Regions from separate parts of the Exiguobacterium sp. UBA6309 genome, predicted to be linked through region 2. Evidence: riboswitches for the same ligand, from Rfam matches in the RefSeq annotation. Region 2 holds a riboswitch; the other holds the start of a gene.

The links. Region 2 has a riboswitch for S-adenosylmethionine ahead of mtnK (S-methyl-5-thioribose kinase). Riboswitches for the same ligand answer to the same signal wherever they lie in the genome.
Region 1: linked by a shared signal. The riboswitch ahead of B3M90_RS05965 (LLM class flavin-dependent oxidoreductase) and the one ahead of mtnK (S-methyl-5-thioribose kinase) in region 2 are both predicted to bind S-adenosylmethionine.

Annotation. Positions count from the first base shown of each region.
Region 1 is NZ_DJTL01000020.1:93,526-101,781, forward strand. Features, by position in the region: gene B3M90_RS05950 (YczE/YyaS/YitT family protein) at 1-356, opposite strand, end outside; gene B3M90_RS05955 (DUF817 domain-containing protein) at 510-1,295, shown strand; gene B3M90_RS05960 (DUF975 family protein) at 1,489-2,127, shown strand; SAM riboswitch class I at 2,237-2,339, shown strand; gene B3M90_RS05965 (LLM class flavin-dependent oxidoreductase) at 2,414-3,472, shown strand; gene B3M90_RS05970 (ATP-grasp domain-containing protein) at 3,469-4,416, shown strand; gene B3M90_RS05975 (hypothetical protein) at 4,495-4,962, shown strand; gene B3M90_RS05980 (NUDIX domain-containing protein) at 5,189-5,569, opposite strand; gene B3M90_RS05985 (ABC-F family ATP-binding cassette domain-containing protein) at 5,634-7,256, opposite strand; gene B3M90_RS05990 (prohibitin family protein) at 7,556-8,256, shown strand, end outside.
Region 2 is NZ_DJTL01000012.1:11,440-19,695, reverse strand. Features, by position in the region: gene B3M90_RS03370 (1,2-dihydroxy-3-keto-5-methylthiopentene dioxygenase) at 73-609, opposite strand; gene B3M90_RS03365 (methylthioribulose 1-phosphate dehydratase) at 626-1,246, opposite strand; gene B3M90_RS03360 (2-hydroxy-3-keto-5-methylthiopentenyl-1-phosphate phosphatase) at 1,243-1,902, opposite strand; gene B3M90_RS03355 (2,3-diketo-5-methylthiopentyl-1-phosphate enolase) at 1,899-3,089, opposite strand; SAM riboswitch class I at 3,160-3,261, opposite strand; SAM riboswitch class I at 3,467-3,570, shown strand; gene mtnK (S-methyl-5-thioribose kinase) at 3,649-4,815, shown strand; gene mtnA (S-methyl-5-thioribose-1-phosphate isomerase) at 4,812-5,861, shown strand; gene B3M90_RS03340 (sugar ABC transporter substrate-binding protein) at 5,873-6,955, shown strand; gene B3M90_RS03335 (sugar ABC transporter ATP-binding protein) at 6,952-8,256, shown strand, end outside.

The sequences.
Region 1 (8,256 bases), on a different contig from region 2:
ATCAGCCAGAGCGTATTCAACCAGATCGACTCAAAAGAAGGTAAGAGATGAGAACCAAGAACAAGATTCATGAAGACACCGACGAAAATCGCGTTGACGAGCGTTCCGATTTGCGGTGTGACGCGGTCTAACGCGTACTTCACGAAAACGAGTAATAGACCGACAAGCAAGATGATCGTTCCGACGGATAGCGGCGTCTTCTTTTGGAGACCAAGATGTAATACATCCCACGTCGAGACACCGAGTTCAGCCGTGATCATCATCGATGAGCCGAGAGCGAGTAAAAATAAACCGAGTAGGAAGAGTCCCCACTTTAACGTAGCGCGTAATAACCAGGAAGCACGATGACGCGTCATGTCTAACACCTCATTTCTTAAAAATAATTGATTCGTTAACTGTATCATGAGGAAAGTAGAAGAAGAAAGACGAAATTTTCCGTTTTTTCCATCTTAAGAAGGAGGGGAAGGTCGAAAGAGAAACGTATACTGAAGAAAAAAGGAGATGACAGGATGAAAGCGATCCGGCACCTGATTCGTTTTACATACATAGAAGCCGTCTGTTGCGTCTTTCCCGTCATGATTTTCGCAGCGCTTGCTCTTTCACGTTATCTTCCTGCTGAACCGATCGCGCGATACGATCTCCTGTTGCTATGGTGTCTTCTCGTCCAAATCGTCTTACTTGTCACGCGTTATGAAACGCTGGAAGAGTTCAAACTGATCTTACTCTTTCACGTGATTGGTCTAGCACTTGAACTGTTCAAAGTGAACGTTGGGTCTTGGAGTTATCCGGAACAGGCTCTAACGAAAGTGGCTGGTGTTCCCTTGTATGCAGGATTCATGTATGCAAGTGTCGCAAGTTATGTCTGTCAAGCGTTCCGAAGATTTCATTTACGCTTCACAGCATTTCCACCGCCTTGGCTTGCGATCAGCGTAGGCAGTCTCGTCTATCTCAACTTCTTCACCCACCATTGGATCTTCGATGCACGCTGGCTATTGATGGTCCTCGTCGTCCTTGTCTTCTATAAGTCATGGGTTCATTTTACGATCGAGCAGACGATCTACCGGATGCCGCTCGTCCTATCCTTTTTACTGATTGCCTTTTTCATTTGGATTGCGGAGAACATCGTGACGTTCTTTAAAGGCTGGGTCTATCCGCATCAGGAAGGAGGCTGGGCAGTCGTTGATCTTGGAAAATTGTCTTCTTGGTTCCTGCTTGTGATCATCACGGTTTTGATCGTCATCGTCGCGAAATACAAGCGTCAGGATCCGGCTGTGGAGATATATCAGCGTACATAGACGAAAAACATGACATTTCGTTTGCGATGAAGCGCTTCGATGTTCAACGTTCGTTCTAACATGTGGACGACAACTTGAGCGTGCTTGGCTCAACCAGCAACGAGACGGGAAATTATTGAAAAAAGAGTGAAACATTAGAAATTTTAAGCCGTAGAGTAAGGTGAGAACTTATTTTTTAAGGAGGACCTTACTCATGTCATCTCAATTAAAAAAAGCAGCGAAGGAGTCGCTCAGGGGTCGTTGGGGATTTGCAGTCCTAGCTTTTCTGCTGTTTAGTATTATTCAGGGTGTTCCTAATTTATTTGGATCGGATATCGATGAGCCGTCTAGTAGTATAGATCTCGTTGTATCATTGGTGTCGATTTTATTGATTCCAGTAGGAGTCGGTTGGACATGGATTGCCATGTCGATTGCTCGTGGCGAAGAAACGAAAGTGACGGATTTGTTTGAGCCATATGGTATGTTCCTGAAAGTGGTGGGGCTGGCCATTGTTCAGTTCATCTTTATCGCGCTCTGGACGTTACTCTTAATCATCCCTGGTATCATCAAGTCATTCTCTTACTTGTTGACGTTCTACATCCTTCGAGATGAACCATCGATCGGTATCCTCGAGGCCATCACGCGTTCACGCCAACTCATGGATGGTCATAAGATGGAAGCATTCTTACTCTTCCTATCATTCATTGGTTGGGCATTACTTGTAATCGTTACACTTGGTCTTGCTGTCTTATGGGTTGGACCATACTTCAGCGTCACGCTTGCCAAATTCTATGATCGTGTTCGTGGTGAACAAGCACCAGAGCCAACATCAGATTTCGTCGCACCATATTAATCCGGAATCCCGACACTACGTCGGGATTTTTCTTTGAAATAAATCCGATAGGAAAAGACGGTTTAATGGTTGCTTTAGTTCAATGAATTCTGTACGATGAATGCAACACATCTTATCTAGAGAAGTCGAGGGACTGGCCCGAAGACACTTCAGCAACCCCGCTATGGCGGAAGGTGCTACTTCCAGGAAGGAATACCTTCTGAAGATAAGAGCGGACAGGACAAGATACCGTCGCTCTTTTCGAACTTCGAAAAGAGCGTTTTTTTATGATAAGGGGGACGATGGAGTGGAGTATGGTTTTTGGTTACCGATTTTTGGGGGATGGTTACGTAACGTCGAGGATGAACAGATGCCAGCAACATTCGATTATGCGAAACAAGTCGCACAAACAGCTGAACGCATCGGCTTCTCGACGACGTTGATTGCGGAATTGAACTTGAACGATATCAAAGGCATCAAGGAACCGAGTCTTGAGGCATGGACAACGGCAGCGGCGATTGCTGCAACAACAGAACGCCTTGAGATCATGACAGCGGTTCGTCCCGGGTTCCATAATCCAGCGACGACGGCGAAGATGGCGGCAAACATCGATCAGTTGAGTGGAGGGCGATTTACGCTCAATGTCGTCTCAGCCTGGTGGGCAGAAGAAGCAAAACAATACAACGGTATTTTTACTGCACATGATGAGCGCTATGCCCGGACGGAAGAGTTCGTCACGGTCATGAAAGGACTATGGGCAGATGCGTCACCGTACAGCTTCTTCGGTCATCACTACACGATCGAACAGGCAGAACTCCATCCGAAACCCGTCCAGCGTCCGGGGATTAAGCTCTACGCTGGTGGAGAGAGTGAAGCCGGAAAACGGACGATCGTCGAACATTGTGATGCCTACGTCATGCATGGAGGCACTGTTGAAGAAGTAGCTCATAAAATTAATGATATGAAAGTACGCCGGGAAGCGACGGGACACGCACCGCTTGAGAGCTTCGGTCTTGCTGCCTACATCATTTGTCGGGATACGGAAGAAGAAGCGCTTCTTGAGTGGCAACGCATCACGGACGTTAAGGAAGACAGCGCCGGTTATGCCGGTTATCAAGATTTCATCAGTAAATCGCAACTCGAACAACAGGTCGAACGAAATGATTATTCCGTCTCGAACCGTGGTCTGCGACCGAACTTGATCGGAACACCAGAACAGATTGCCGAACGGATTCTAGCGTTCGAAGCCGTTGGTGTCACGTTGCTCTTGTTACAATTCTCACCACAACTTGAAGAAATGGAACGCTTTGCCCGTGACGTAATGCCACTGGTCGAAGCGAAACGAAAGGTAGGTCAACAATCATGACAAAAATTCATATTCTCCACGAAAACCAAGAATGGACGGATCATCTCATCAAACGTCTCGAAGAACTCAAGTTGCCGTACGAGCAGTGGCACTTAAATGAAGGAATCGTACCGTTAGATGAACTGCCGCCAGAAGGTGTCTTTTACAGTCGTATGAGTGCGTCTTCGCATACGCGGGGGCATCGTTACGCGCCGGAGTTGACGGAAGGGGTCCTCGCTTGGTTAGAAGAGCATGACCGGACCGTCTTTAACGGAACGCGTGCGCTTCGTCTTGAAGTCAGCAAAGTCAATCAATACACGGCGTTGCGGAAGGCTGGGATTCGTGTACCGAAGACGACGGCTGCCGTCGGACGCGATCAAATCGTACAAGCAGCAAAAGAGATCGGTGTTTCGTCATTCATCACGAAACACAACCGTGCCGGGAAAGGTCTCGGCGTCCAGTTATTCCATTCGATTGAAGCACTTGAAGCTTACCTCGATGGTCCGACATTCGACGAACCAGTCGATGGCATCACATTGATTCAAGAGTATATCCAAGCACCAGAACCGTACATCACGCGCTGTGAATTCGTAGGTGGAAAGTTCGTCTACGCGGTTCGAGTCGATACATCAGAAGGTTTTGAGCTTTGCCCAGCGGATGCATGTGTGATCGACGACTTGTTCTGCCCAGTTGGTGAAGAAGCGCCACAAACGCCGATGAAGTTCCAAATCGTTGAAGGCTTCGATGACCCGATCATCCAAAAGTATGAAGCATTCCTCCAAGCGAACCAAATCGCGGTCGCAGGCATCGAGTTCATTAAGGATGCGTCAGGTACGATCTATACGTATGACGTCAATACGAATACGAATTACAATTCGGATGCTGAGGCAGCTGCAGGACGCTACGGTATGCTCGAACTGGCCAAGTTCCTCGGAACAGCACTTGAAACAAGTACAGTAAAATAAGAATCGGCTTCCGCCCTGTCACCGGACGTTACAAGACCGGATGATGGGGTATTTCTATAGAAAGAAGGGGGCGGATCTATGATTACGTGGAGAGAAGAACGACAGCTCGACATCCTGATTGAGGAAGCATGGCACTTGTTTGATCACACGCGATTGCAGCGTTTGATTCCAAACGTCGTCCAGCACGAGGTGATTGAACGAAAACCGGGTGTCGTCGGTTCGACGTATCGTCAAACATACATGCAGGGTAATCGACTCGAAACCTATATCGTGACCGATTTAGCCTATACGAACGAGCCTGACTTCAAGCAAAATACGATTGGATTCACATTGGCTAAAATATTCAAGATCGAGATGACGTTTACGCTCAAACCACTTGGACACGATCGTTGTCTGTTGATTTATACAGGAAAAAATGAAGGAGTGAACTTCGTTGGGAAAAGTCTCTTGTCACTCGGTGGCGAACGAGAAAACGAGAAAATTGTTCAAGGCTTGTTGCAACGTGTCGAAGAAGAGGCAGCGAAACAAAAGAAGAACAATGCATGAAAAAACGGATTCCCGCACTGGGGAATCCGTTTTTTCATATCTTATCGATTCGTATACGATTTATGATCACTCGGTAAAACGGATAGGCAGTCGACACCTTGATAACGTTCTCGTTTTCTATCGCTGGATCGAGCGATTTTGGATTATCAAAATGCTTAGTTACCGACTACTATTTTTAAGTATAAATACGGTTATTAAATTTTCATTTAATCCAAAGATTATATCGTTACGATAGTAGACGCAAACGAGAAATCTGTGAATCATTTTGCATCTCATTCAGTGGTCGAAACCGAACAGCTCGTAATTCTTGTTGATTAAGCGATAGTTCAGGATCGATCCCGAGTCGAGGTCCAGGACTATCTAAGGCACGGCGAACGAGAAAACATGTCTCTGTTCCTTGATCCATTGAAATCTCGTAAAGTTTCCGTTCGACCGTGACGTGAAGATGCGTTTCTTCTAACACTTCTCGCATGATGGCTTGCTCTTTTGTTTCACCATTCGCGACACCTCCGCCGGGTAACGTCCAAAATGTCCGGGAAGGGGTATGTAATTCGACCATTAGGATCTGTTGCTCTTCAATCAACGCAGCGCATACCCGATGTCGCATATCGCATTCCTCCTTCAACATGTTCAAAAAAAGACCGAAACGACAGTTCCGGTCTCTTTTAAAATCATTGTGCGTATAACGCTGTTAATTGCTGTTGAATCGTATCGTTGTTCAAATACTCATCGTATGTCGTTTCTTTATCGACGATACCGTTTGGCGTCAACTCGATGATGCGGTTCGCGATCGTTTCGACGAACTGGTGGTCATGCGAGCTGAAGAGCATTGCGCCTTTATAAGCGATCAAACCATCGTTGAGTGCCGTGATCGATTCGAGATCCAAGTGGTTCGTTGGATCGTCGAGTACAAGGACGTTAGCACCACTGAGCATCGCTTTTGAAAGCATACAACGGACTTTTTCGCCCCCGGATAAGACAGATGCTTTTTTCATGACTTCTTCTCCAGAGAAGAGCATCCGACCGAGGAATCCACGGAGGAACGTATCACTCTCATCTGCCGGTGAATACTGACGGAGCCAATCGAGGATCGTCTTATCCGAGCCTTCGAAGAATTCCGAGTTATCTTTCGGCAAGTATGACTGGGAAGTCGTGACGCCCCATTTGAACGTACCGCTATCCGGTTCCATCTCACCCATAAGGATTTTGAATAGTGTCGTGATCGCGATATCGCTTTGGCTGATGAACGCGACTTTATCCGTCTTGTTCAACGAGAAGCGGACGTTATCAAGGACTTTGACGCCATCGATCGTCTTCGAGATGCCGTCGACCATCAAGAGATCATTTCCGATTTCACGTTCCGGTGTGAAGCCGACGAACGGATAACGGCGTGACGATGGACGAATGTCGTCGAGTGTGATTTTATCAAGCAATTTCTTCCGTGACGTCGCTTGTTTCGCTTTTGAGGCGTTTGAGCTGAAACGTGCGATGAAGGCTTGAAGTTCTTTAATCTTCTCTTCTTTTTTCTTGTTTTGGTCACTTGCCATACGCGAAGCAAGCTGACTTGATTCATACCAGAAATCATAGTTTCCGATATACAGTTGGATTTTACCGTAATCAAGATCCGCCATGTGCGTACAGACGTTGTTCAAGAAGTGACGGTCGTGGGAAATGACGATGACCGTGTTCTCGAATCCGATCAAGAATTCTTCAAGCCATTTGACAGCTTTCAGGTCGAGTCCGTTCGTCGGCTCATCGAGTAAGAGAATGTCTGGTTTACCGAACAACGCTTGCGCAAGCAAGACTTTAACTTTTTCAGATCCTGTCAGCTCAGCCATCGTTTTCGAGTGAAGGTCTTCCTTGATGCCGAGTCCTTGAAGAAGCATCGCTGCTTCCGACTCCGCTTCCCAACCGTTCATCTCAGCGAATTCACCTTCGAGTTCAGCAGCACGCATGCCGTCCTCGTCTGAGAAATCTTCTTTCATATAGATGGCATCTTTTTCTTTCATGACTTCATAGAGACGTTTGTGTCCCATCATGACTGTTTCGATGACTTGGAATTCTTCGTATTCATAATGGTTCTGGCGAAGGACGCCTAAGCGTTCGCCTGGTGTGATGATGACATCGCCTTGTTGTGCTTCGATGTCACCAGCGAGAATTTTCAGGAATGTCGACTTACCAGCGCCGTTCGCACCGATCAGACCGTAACAGTTACCTGGCGTGAACTTGATGTTGACGTCTTCGAATAATTTTCGGTCCGCAAAGCGAAGACCGACGTTTTGTACTGTAATCATATAGAGATGAACCCTCGTTTCTAGTAAGTGATGTGCTCATTCGAGTGTACCACAAATCGTGATCTGTCGTAGAGCAGGCAAAGTTCTTTCCATATTAGGACAGAAATTAAAAATAAGCAACCGGACATTTAAAATAATGAAACATTTTCCAGATGGATGCGTAGAAGAAAGTAAGGAATTCGCTAGAGGAGGGGTTAGATGGCCATCTTTTTCACGTTATTGTTTTTCGCCCTCATCGTTTTGCTTGGCATGGAACTCTATCGCTATATCCAAGAAAAGATTGATAAAGGAGATTCAGAATGAGAGAAATCAAACCGAAGAAAAAAATTCGTCCATCGATGATCATCGCCGGTGTACTTGTATTAGCCCTGCTGGCTACAACGCCGTTCGTCGTCGAACAAATCGAACCCGGACAAGTTGGTGTCGTTTATACCCCGTCAAGCGGTGTCAAAGATGAGACGTTATCGCAAGGCTGGCATGTCGTTTCACCGATCACACGGGTGACGGAGTATCCGATCCGTACACAGACGAAATCGCTTGATAACATGACGCTTGCGACTAAAGACGGAAAGAACATCGTCGTCGACTTTACATACAGCTTCTCCGTTTCGCCGGATAAGGTGACAAAAGTCTTCAACAAGTTCGGACCAATCGAAATCGATGAGATTGCCAAAGGTTACTTGAAACAACGACTCTATGATGCATCTCGTGAGCAAATCTCGAAAGTTACCGTCCTTGAACTGTTCGGTGAAAAATCAGGAAACGTCTCGACGAGCATTCAGACGCAGTTTGCAGAAGACGTCAAGGACATCGGGTTCATCATCGAGGATGTCGCACTCGGTGCACCAAAACCAGATGAAAAGACACAGGAAGCAATCGATGCGCGTGTCAAAGCGTCGCAGGAACTCGATAAAAAGAAAACGGATCTTGAAATCGCTAAAGCAGAGGCAGAACGTCTTCGCGTAGAAGCAAAAGGAGCAGCCGATGCGCGTTTGATCGA
Region 2 (8,256 bases):
AGTGATATGTTTGTGAGATAAGAAAAAGCGCCGATTCTCCTTATATAGAAGAAATCAACGCTTTTGTCGTTCTTAAGAGACCGTGGATGTCTCGTTCTCGTAAATTGGAACCCAACCATCCGTCGTGACGAAAATTCGAACAGCGACGACTTTCCGATCCTCTTGGAGCGTAAAGTAGTGGCGTGTATTGACAGGAACAGAAATCAAATCACCAGGATTGAGTTCGATGTTATAGTAGCCGACTTCTTCGTCTTTGATCGCGAAGACGCCGTGACCGCTGACGATGAAACGGACTTCATCATCCGTGTGATGATGTTCTTTCTGGAAGTTGACGAGCAACTCGTCAAGGTTCGGTGTCGTATCCGAAAGTGAAATGATATCAGCTGTCTGATATCCACGACGTTCTGATACGTCTTTGATTTCTGGAGCGAACGTATCGAGAATCGTTTGTTTGTCGGCATCCGTCAGTGTGAAGTTCTCGACGAGAGGTGCTGGTAGTTTTGAGACGTCCCATTGTTCGTAAAGAACGCCGCGCGATGCGAGGAAGTCAGCGACTTCCGTTTGATCCGTATACCGTGTGTTTGTTTCTTGGAATAAGACTGTTGCCATGAGATGATTCCTCCTTTTAATAGATAGATTGACGGCATGATTGCAACGTCAACGTATAGTTGAATAAAAACTCGAAGGCTTCGAGGTGTTTCTTTGCTTCAAAGGCGGTCGGTGCCCAGACCGTGATTCCGTGATTGCGAATCAGGACGGCACCGCTGTCCGCTGTGACATATGGCGCAAAAGCAGCAGCGAGTGTCGGGATGTCCGCGTGATTCGGAATGATCGGCACCGTGACCGTCGCATCTTCTTCCCAGTGACCGAGTGCCTTGATGATTTCTTGACCGGAGAAGGTGATACTTCCTTGATCGCCATATAACTCCGAAATCACATTGTTCGCAATCGTATGGACATGCAGGGAACATCCGGCGTTCGTTCGGTTGAACACTTCGACATGGAGCAATGTCTCAGCAGAAGGACGCCCGGATTGCTCACCGATCAATTGACCGGTCGCATCGACATGAACGAAGTCGTCAGGAGTCGTCTGCCGTTTATCTTTTCCGCTTGCCGTCACAAGGAATTCAACCGGGACACCGGATGTCCGGATGGCGAGATTGCCACTCGTACCAGGGAACCAATCGCGCGCCGCAAGCTCTTGTTTGATGGCGCGTAGCTCTTCATACCGTCGCATGAATGTCATGTTGTCACCTCCGCTCGTGTTAAATCATGAACGATATCGTGGAACGTCTCAAACGGTGTATAGGCGATATCGTTCTCTTCACACAACGTGATCAGATAATCACGGGCATAGACACGATCCGCTTGTTTTGCGAGTTCGAAGTCCGTCACCGAGTCGCCGATGACGATGATGACGTCACCGTCTTTACGTAGTGTCCGGGCAACGGACGTTTTACAACAGCCGCACCCGTTCGTGCAATGGGTATCGCAGGCGTTTGGCCAATCGATATGGACGAATGGACCACTAAAATCAGCGACGCTACAGTAAATCTGTTCTTGGTCGAGGAATGGCGCTAAGATTGGTTCGACGAAAAAGTCCATTCCACCGCTGACGATCGAAAAATCGATGCCTTGACGACGACTGTACTGCAGTAACTCCGAAAATCCGTCGCGAATGACTGCACGCTCCAACAAAAAGTCAAGATAGGCTGTTTTTCCGTCAGACGGCAGAAGTGCGAACATTTGCCCGACACCACTCTGAATCGATAACGTCCGGTCGAGTACACCGCGTTTTAACGGTTCGAAGTCACTCGCTGGCGCAAATGCCTGCATGAGTGCGATGATGTTATCCTGTGTCGTCACCGTCCCGTCGAAGTCACAAAGAATCCGTACGGTCATGACTTGATCCCCCAAGCGTCGAGGGCAATTCGTAATTCTTCATGACGCGATGCTGCCGTCGATAGGGATTCATTTGCGAGTGCCGCATCGAGTGCCTGACGGAAAGCAATGACACCAGCCGCAGCACCTTGCGGATGACCATGTACGCCGCCGCCGGCGTTGATGACGGAATCGATCCCGAAGTCTCGTACGAGTTGAGCGACGAGTCCAGGATGAATACCGGCTGAAGGAACCGGGAAGATTGATTTCGTCTGACCGAGACGGGTCGCTTCGACCGCGATACCACGGGCGACATCCTTTGGCAAAGCGACATTGCCGTAAGGAGACGGGAATAGCGTCAAGTCTGCTCCAGCAGCGCGCGGTAATGTGCCGAGTAAGACAGGAGCTGCGACTCCGTGATTCGGGCTAGCGATCAACGCACCGCTATATGCCGGATGATTGAAAATCGGAACGTTGATTTCCGGATCACTTGCCAGTTCGCGTAAGACGTCGAGTCCGTATGTGAAGGTATTCAGCAAGAAAGCAGTCGCTCCAGCATCAATCAATCGCTTGGCTTGATCCTTGAGCGTAAAGACAGGACCGCTGAGTGTGATCGCATATAACGCACGTTTACCGGTCCGTTGGAAGTGAGCATCGATGACCTCACGTCCGATCCGTGCCCGGTCAATCGTTGGTGTCAATGGATTGTCGTATAGGATCTCATCGTCTTTGACGAGATCGATCCCACCAGCGAGTTGTCCTTCGAGTTGATCACGAAGGAACGATAAATCGCGTCCGATGACTCCTTTGAAGATGCTCATTAATAGTGGGCGATCTTCGACACCGATCAAGGAACGGACCCCTTCGATCCCGAACTTTGCACCTGGAAAGTCCGACGTAAATGTATCGGGTAGTAGCAATTCCGTTAATTTGATTTCACCGTCGAGTGAGAGTTTCCCGAAGACGGTCGTCAGAATCGCAGAAAAGTCGCGCGATACGTTATGTTCCGGGTAACGAATCGTGATATATCCTTTGCCATCGCGCTCTTCGGTATGTACGACTTCCCCTTTGAACGAGGCAAGTTGTTGTTGTTCGAGATGATTCAGTTCCGTCCAAGAACCGACTGTCAGACCAAGCGCGAGTTGTTCAGCGCGCTGCTCGAGTCGATCACGGGCAGTCAATTGATAAGTAGCAGTGATATAAGCCATGTCTTTCCTCCTTCAACAAAAAAATGGTCTCTCGTCAGCGACAAGAGACCATGAATGATTCGAACGTGGACTCTTATCTGTCAGCTTAGTAGCTGCAAGAATTAGCACCGTGCCAAAAGGTCGGTTGCTGCGACATCGTAGGGCTTGTCCCTCCGTCTGCTCTTGATAAGAATTGGATGAAATTGTGAAATCTAATTGCAATTTTTACATGAGAATCGCCACTTGTCAAACTATTTTTAGAAAATTTATTTTTTTGAAAATACTCTTTCTATAGATGACTTAAAAATGATATCCGTTTCTGCTTGATTTCGATTTGACAGCGAGGAAGTCGATTGCGTAAGATTCAAATCAATATCACACACGACAACTACATACGACTCTTATCGCGAGTTGGCAGAGGGAATTGGCCCGATGACGCCGCAGCAACCGACCACTGGGCACGGTGCTACATCCAACAGACGTTTCGTCTGAGAGATAAGAGGACGCAGTGACTTTTCTGCGCCTCTTTTCGATGACGAAAAGAGGCGCTTTTTCGTGTATCACATAGGGGGAAACTGAGATGACATATAAAGCATTCACAGAACAGGACGCGATTGATTGTGTTCGGACATTAGGACTGATCGGCGATGGAGCCGTCGAAGCAGAAGAGATTGGCGACGGGAACCTCAACCTCGTCTTTCGGATTCGAGAAGGCGAACATCGCTTGATTTTAAAACAAGCATTACCATATGCGAAGGTCGTCGGGGAGAGCTGGCCGTTATCGCTCGAACGAGCGTGGATCGAGCAATCCGCACTCCGTGAATTCGCACGGCATGCCGTACCGTTCGTGCCACGTGTTTTTCATGCTAGTCATGAAGAGGCATATACGGTCATGGAAGATCTTTCACATCTGACGATCGTTCGAAGTGGTTTACTCGCAGGTGAACAGTATCCGTTGCTTGCGGAACATATCGGTTCTTATCTCGCTCGGACGTTATTCCATACATCGGACTTTGCGCTTGGTCCGGTTGAAAAGAAACGTGTCGCCCGAACGTACTACAATCCAGACTTGTGCGACATCACGGAAAAATTAATCTTCACGGATCCGTTTCATGACGCGGAGACGAACGAGATTGAAGCCGGACTCGAAGAAGAGGTGGCACGTCTATGGGCAGACGATGAGTTGAAACGCGAAGTCGCAAAACTCGAAGCGCTCTTCATCACGAAAGGAGATGCATTGCTGCACGGCGATCTACATACAGGAAGCATCTTCGCCTCGGCGACGGAAACGAAAGTCATCGACCCTGAATTCGCCTTTTATGGTCCATTCGGATTCGATGTCGGGCAGTTCATTGCGCATCTATTCTTCGCGGCATATCCGGATTACCCTACACGACGTGGCGCCCGAATCAAGGATATCGATACGTTCTGGCTGACGTTTGCTTCAACGTTCCGTGCATTATGGGAACGGGAAGCCGTCGAACCATTCCGGGCATCGGGGCTCGTCGACGATGTACTGAGCACGATCTTGCAGGATGCCCTTGGCTTTGCCGGTTGCGAATTGATTCGGCGGACGATCGGCCTTGCACCGGTCGCTGATTTAGAATCAATCGATTCAACGACGGAACGCTTAGAGCGGAAACGTCACGCTCTTCGTCTAGGAGCGGCGTTAATCAAACGCCGTACAGAATGCCGGACATTCGATGATTTACGAAACTTTGACGTAACGGAGGAACTGAGCCGATGACTACATTCGTTCAAAGTATCCGTTACGAAGATCGTGTCTTGACGATTCTCGATCAGACACGTCTACCGCAAGAAGAGCACTATGAAGTCATTGCTGATCTCGCGCAAGCGGTTGAGGCGATTAAACAACTACGTGTCCGGGGCGCACCTGCGATCAGCTTATTCGGTGGATTCGTGCTCGTTCAAGAAGCGTACCGCTTTGAAGCAGAGCTACCGGTCTACAAGCAAGCCTTGCTTGAGACATCGGCGACGTTACTCGCGACACGACCGACGGCCGTCAACTTGCGAAATGTCCTCGATCAATTGAATCCAATCATTCAAGACGGGACGTCGGTAGAAGTGATTCGCGAACGGTTGGAAAAACGGACGGTCGCCTTATACGACCAGGATGCGCAGACGTCACGTCAAATCGGGATTCATGCACTGGAATTGTTCCAGTCAGGCGACCGGATCCTAACGATTTGTAATGCTGGATCGATTGCGACCGCTGCTTATGGAACGGCACTTGCGCCGTTCTACATCGCAAAAGAACGCGGCATCGAATTATCCGTTTTTGCGAGTGAGACGCGACCGTTACTGCAGGGAGCACGATTGACGACATGGGAGCTGCAACGTGCCGGCATCGATGTCACGTTAATTACGGACAACATGGTCGCCCATACGCTGAAAGAAAAACAGATCGATGCGATCATCGTCGGTGCCGACCGCATTACACGAAACGGAGATACGGCGAATAAGATCGGGACGTTCCAATTGGCACTGCTCGCGCAAGCTTTTGGTATTCCGTTTTACGTCGCAGCACCGCTCTCGACGTTCGACTTCTCGCTCGTTTCCGGAGACGCGATCGAAATCGAAGAACGTGATCCGCAGGAAGTGACGACTGTCCAAGGTGTCGCGACAGCACCGGGAGGCGTCGCTGTCTTCAACCCGGCGTTTGATGTCACACCACACACATTGATCACGGGCATCATTACCGAACTTGGTGTCATCACGCAACCGAATGAAGAAACGATTGAACAATTAACAGGGCTTCAACCCCTCGGATAAGGAGATATGTCATGAAAAAACTAGCTTACGCCGTCCTAGCACCGGCACTGTTACTAGCGGCTTGTGCGAATGGAGAAGCCACGACGACGAAGGTCGTCAAGGATGTACCAAAAGGGGTTCAATCGGACGTCAAGATCGCCGTCATCCGCAACCTAGCATCGGACGACCATACGAAACAATTCCTTGATGGCGCACGAAGTGAAGGCGAAGCGCTTGGCTTTAAAGTCAGCACGTTCATTTCGGAAGGTAACGACGTCAAGTTCAAGGAGCTGGTCGCGCAAGCGATTCAGCAAGATTATGATGGGCTCATCATCTCGCATGGTAAGGAAGACTACGCCTATGACATGATTAAACCAGCGGTCGACAAAGGGCTGAAGGTCGTGACGTTCGATACGGTCACGAAGAAAAAAGGAACGGCGTTAAAAGGTGTGACGGAAACATTCCAAAACGATCATCAACTCGCGAAGCTATCGCTTGATGAAGTGACGAAGGTGACGGACAAAAAGCCGGTCCGTGTCATCAAACTTTGGTTCGGACCAGGTTTTGCCCCGCTCGATCGTCGTCAGGAAATCTATAAGACGTACGAAGCAGACGGTAAGATCAAAACGCTTGAGACGGTTGGACCGACAAACTTCCAAGATGTCCAAGGGGATATCGCAACGAAGATGAATGCGATTCTCGCGAAATATCCGAAAGGAAGCATTGATGCGGTTTGGGGAGCGTGGGACGAAGTCGCAAAAGGGGCTTACAAATCGCTCAAGGATAATAAACGTCAAGAAATCCCGCTAATCTCGATCGATGTCTCGAATCAGGATATCAACCTGATGCGTGAAAAAGGCAGTAACTGGGTCTCGACGAGTGCGGTGGATCCATTCTTGATTGGACAAACGGACATGCGATTACTGGCTAAGAAAATCGCTGGCGAGAAGACGCCGGATAGCTTTGATCTCGATGCGAAACTTGTGGAGCAGAAGGCGTTGAAGCAGGATACGACGATGTACAATCTCGATACGATCATCAAAGGATGGAGTACATCGGACAAATTCAATGAACCGTGGATGGACCGGTTGCGTGACGTCCATAAAAAACAATGACGTCTACCAATCATCACTTGAAGATGACTGGGATTTCACTGGCGTTTCCAGGAGTGCAAGCCTTAAAACAAGTCTCGTTTGAAGTGAAATCCGGTGAAATCCACGCGCTTGTCGGTGCGAATGGTGCCGGTAAGTCGACGTTGATGAAAGTCTTATCCGGAGCGGAAACGGCGGACGAAGGAACGATCCGTCTCGACGGGAAGGAGTTGTCCATCACGTCACCGCGTGATGCGAAACAGATTGGAATCGACCTCGTCCAACAAGAGGTCGATGTGGCACTTGTCCCGTATTTGACGGTCGCTGAGAATATCTGTCTCGATCTGTTGACGGACGGAACGATGACTGGCTTCGTATCCCAACGCCGTTACATACAGCGTGCCAAGGAAGCGTTAGCGACATTACAGGCGGATATTTCCGTCAAGACACGTGTCGAGGAGTTGCGGCTTGCTGAAAAGCAACTCGTACTGATTGCTCGCGCCCTCGTCCAAGAACGCCGTTTTTTGATTTTAGATGAACCAACGGCACCTCTCAGTCAGGCGGAAACAAGCCATCTCTTTTCAGTCGTGCGTCGTTTAGCCGAACGAGGGCTTGGGATCATCTTCATCTCGCATCGTTTACAGGAACTATATGAGATTTGCGACTCCATCTCAGTCATGCGCGACGGTCAACTCATCTCACGATGTCTTTTGACAGACATCACGAAGGAAGCTGTCGTTGAGCAGATGCTCGGGCGTCAGCTTACGTCTGTTGCGAAAACGTCACGGGTAAATGGAACGAACGTATTGACCGTCGAGAGTGCTACGAATGCGGACGTCCACGATATCTCCTTGACGGTTCAAGCAGGTGAAGTCGTTGGTATCGCGGGTCTTGTCGGTGCTGGTAAAACGGAATTATGCAAAGCATTGTTCGGTGATCGCCCGTTTCAGGAAGGGGAGGTTCGGATAGGTGGAAAAGCCCATCGCCTTCGCAATCCACAAGCTGCGATTCAAGCGGGAATCGGTCTCGTTCCGGAAGAACGGCGAAAAGAAGGAATTCTTGTTGCCGATTCTGTCGCAGAAAACCTGACAGCAGCGGCAGCTCATGATTTCGTCAACCGCTGGGGGCTGATGGATCGTCGTAAAGAAGTCGAACAGGCATCGCAATGGGTCAAGGAGCTGGGCATCAAAGTGGCAGACGTGAAACAGGAAGTAGGTCAACTATCCGGTGGGAATCAACAAAAAGTCGCCATCGGAAAATGGTTACTGACCGATGTTTCTGTACTCGTCTTGGACGAACCGACGAAAGGTGTCGACGTCGGAGCC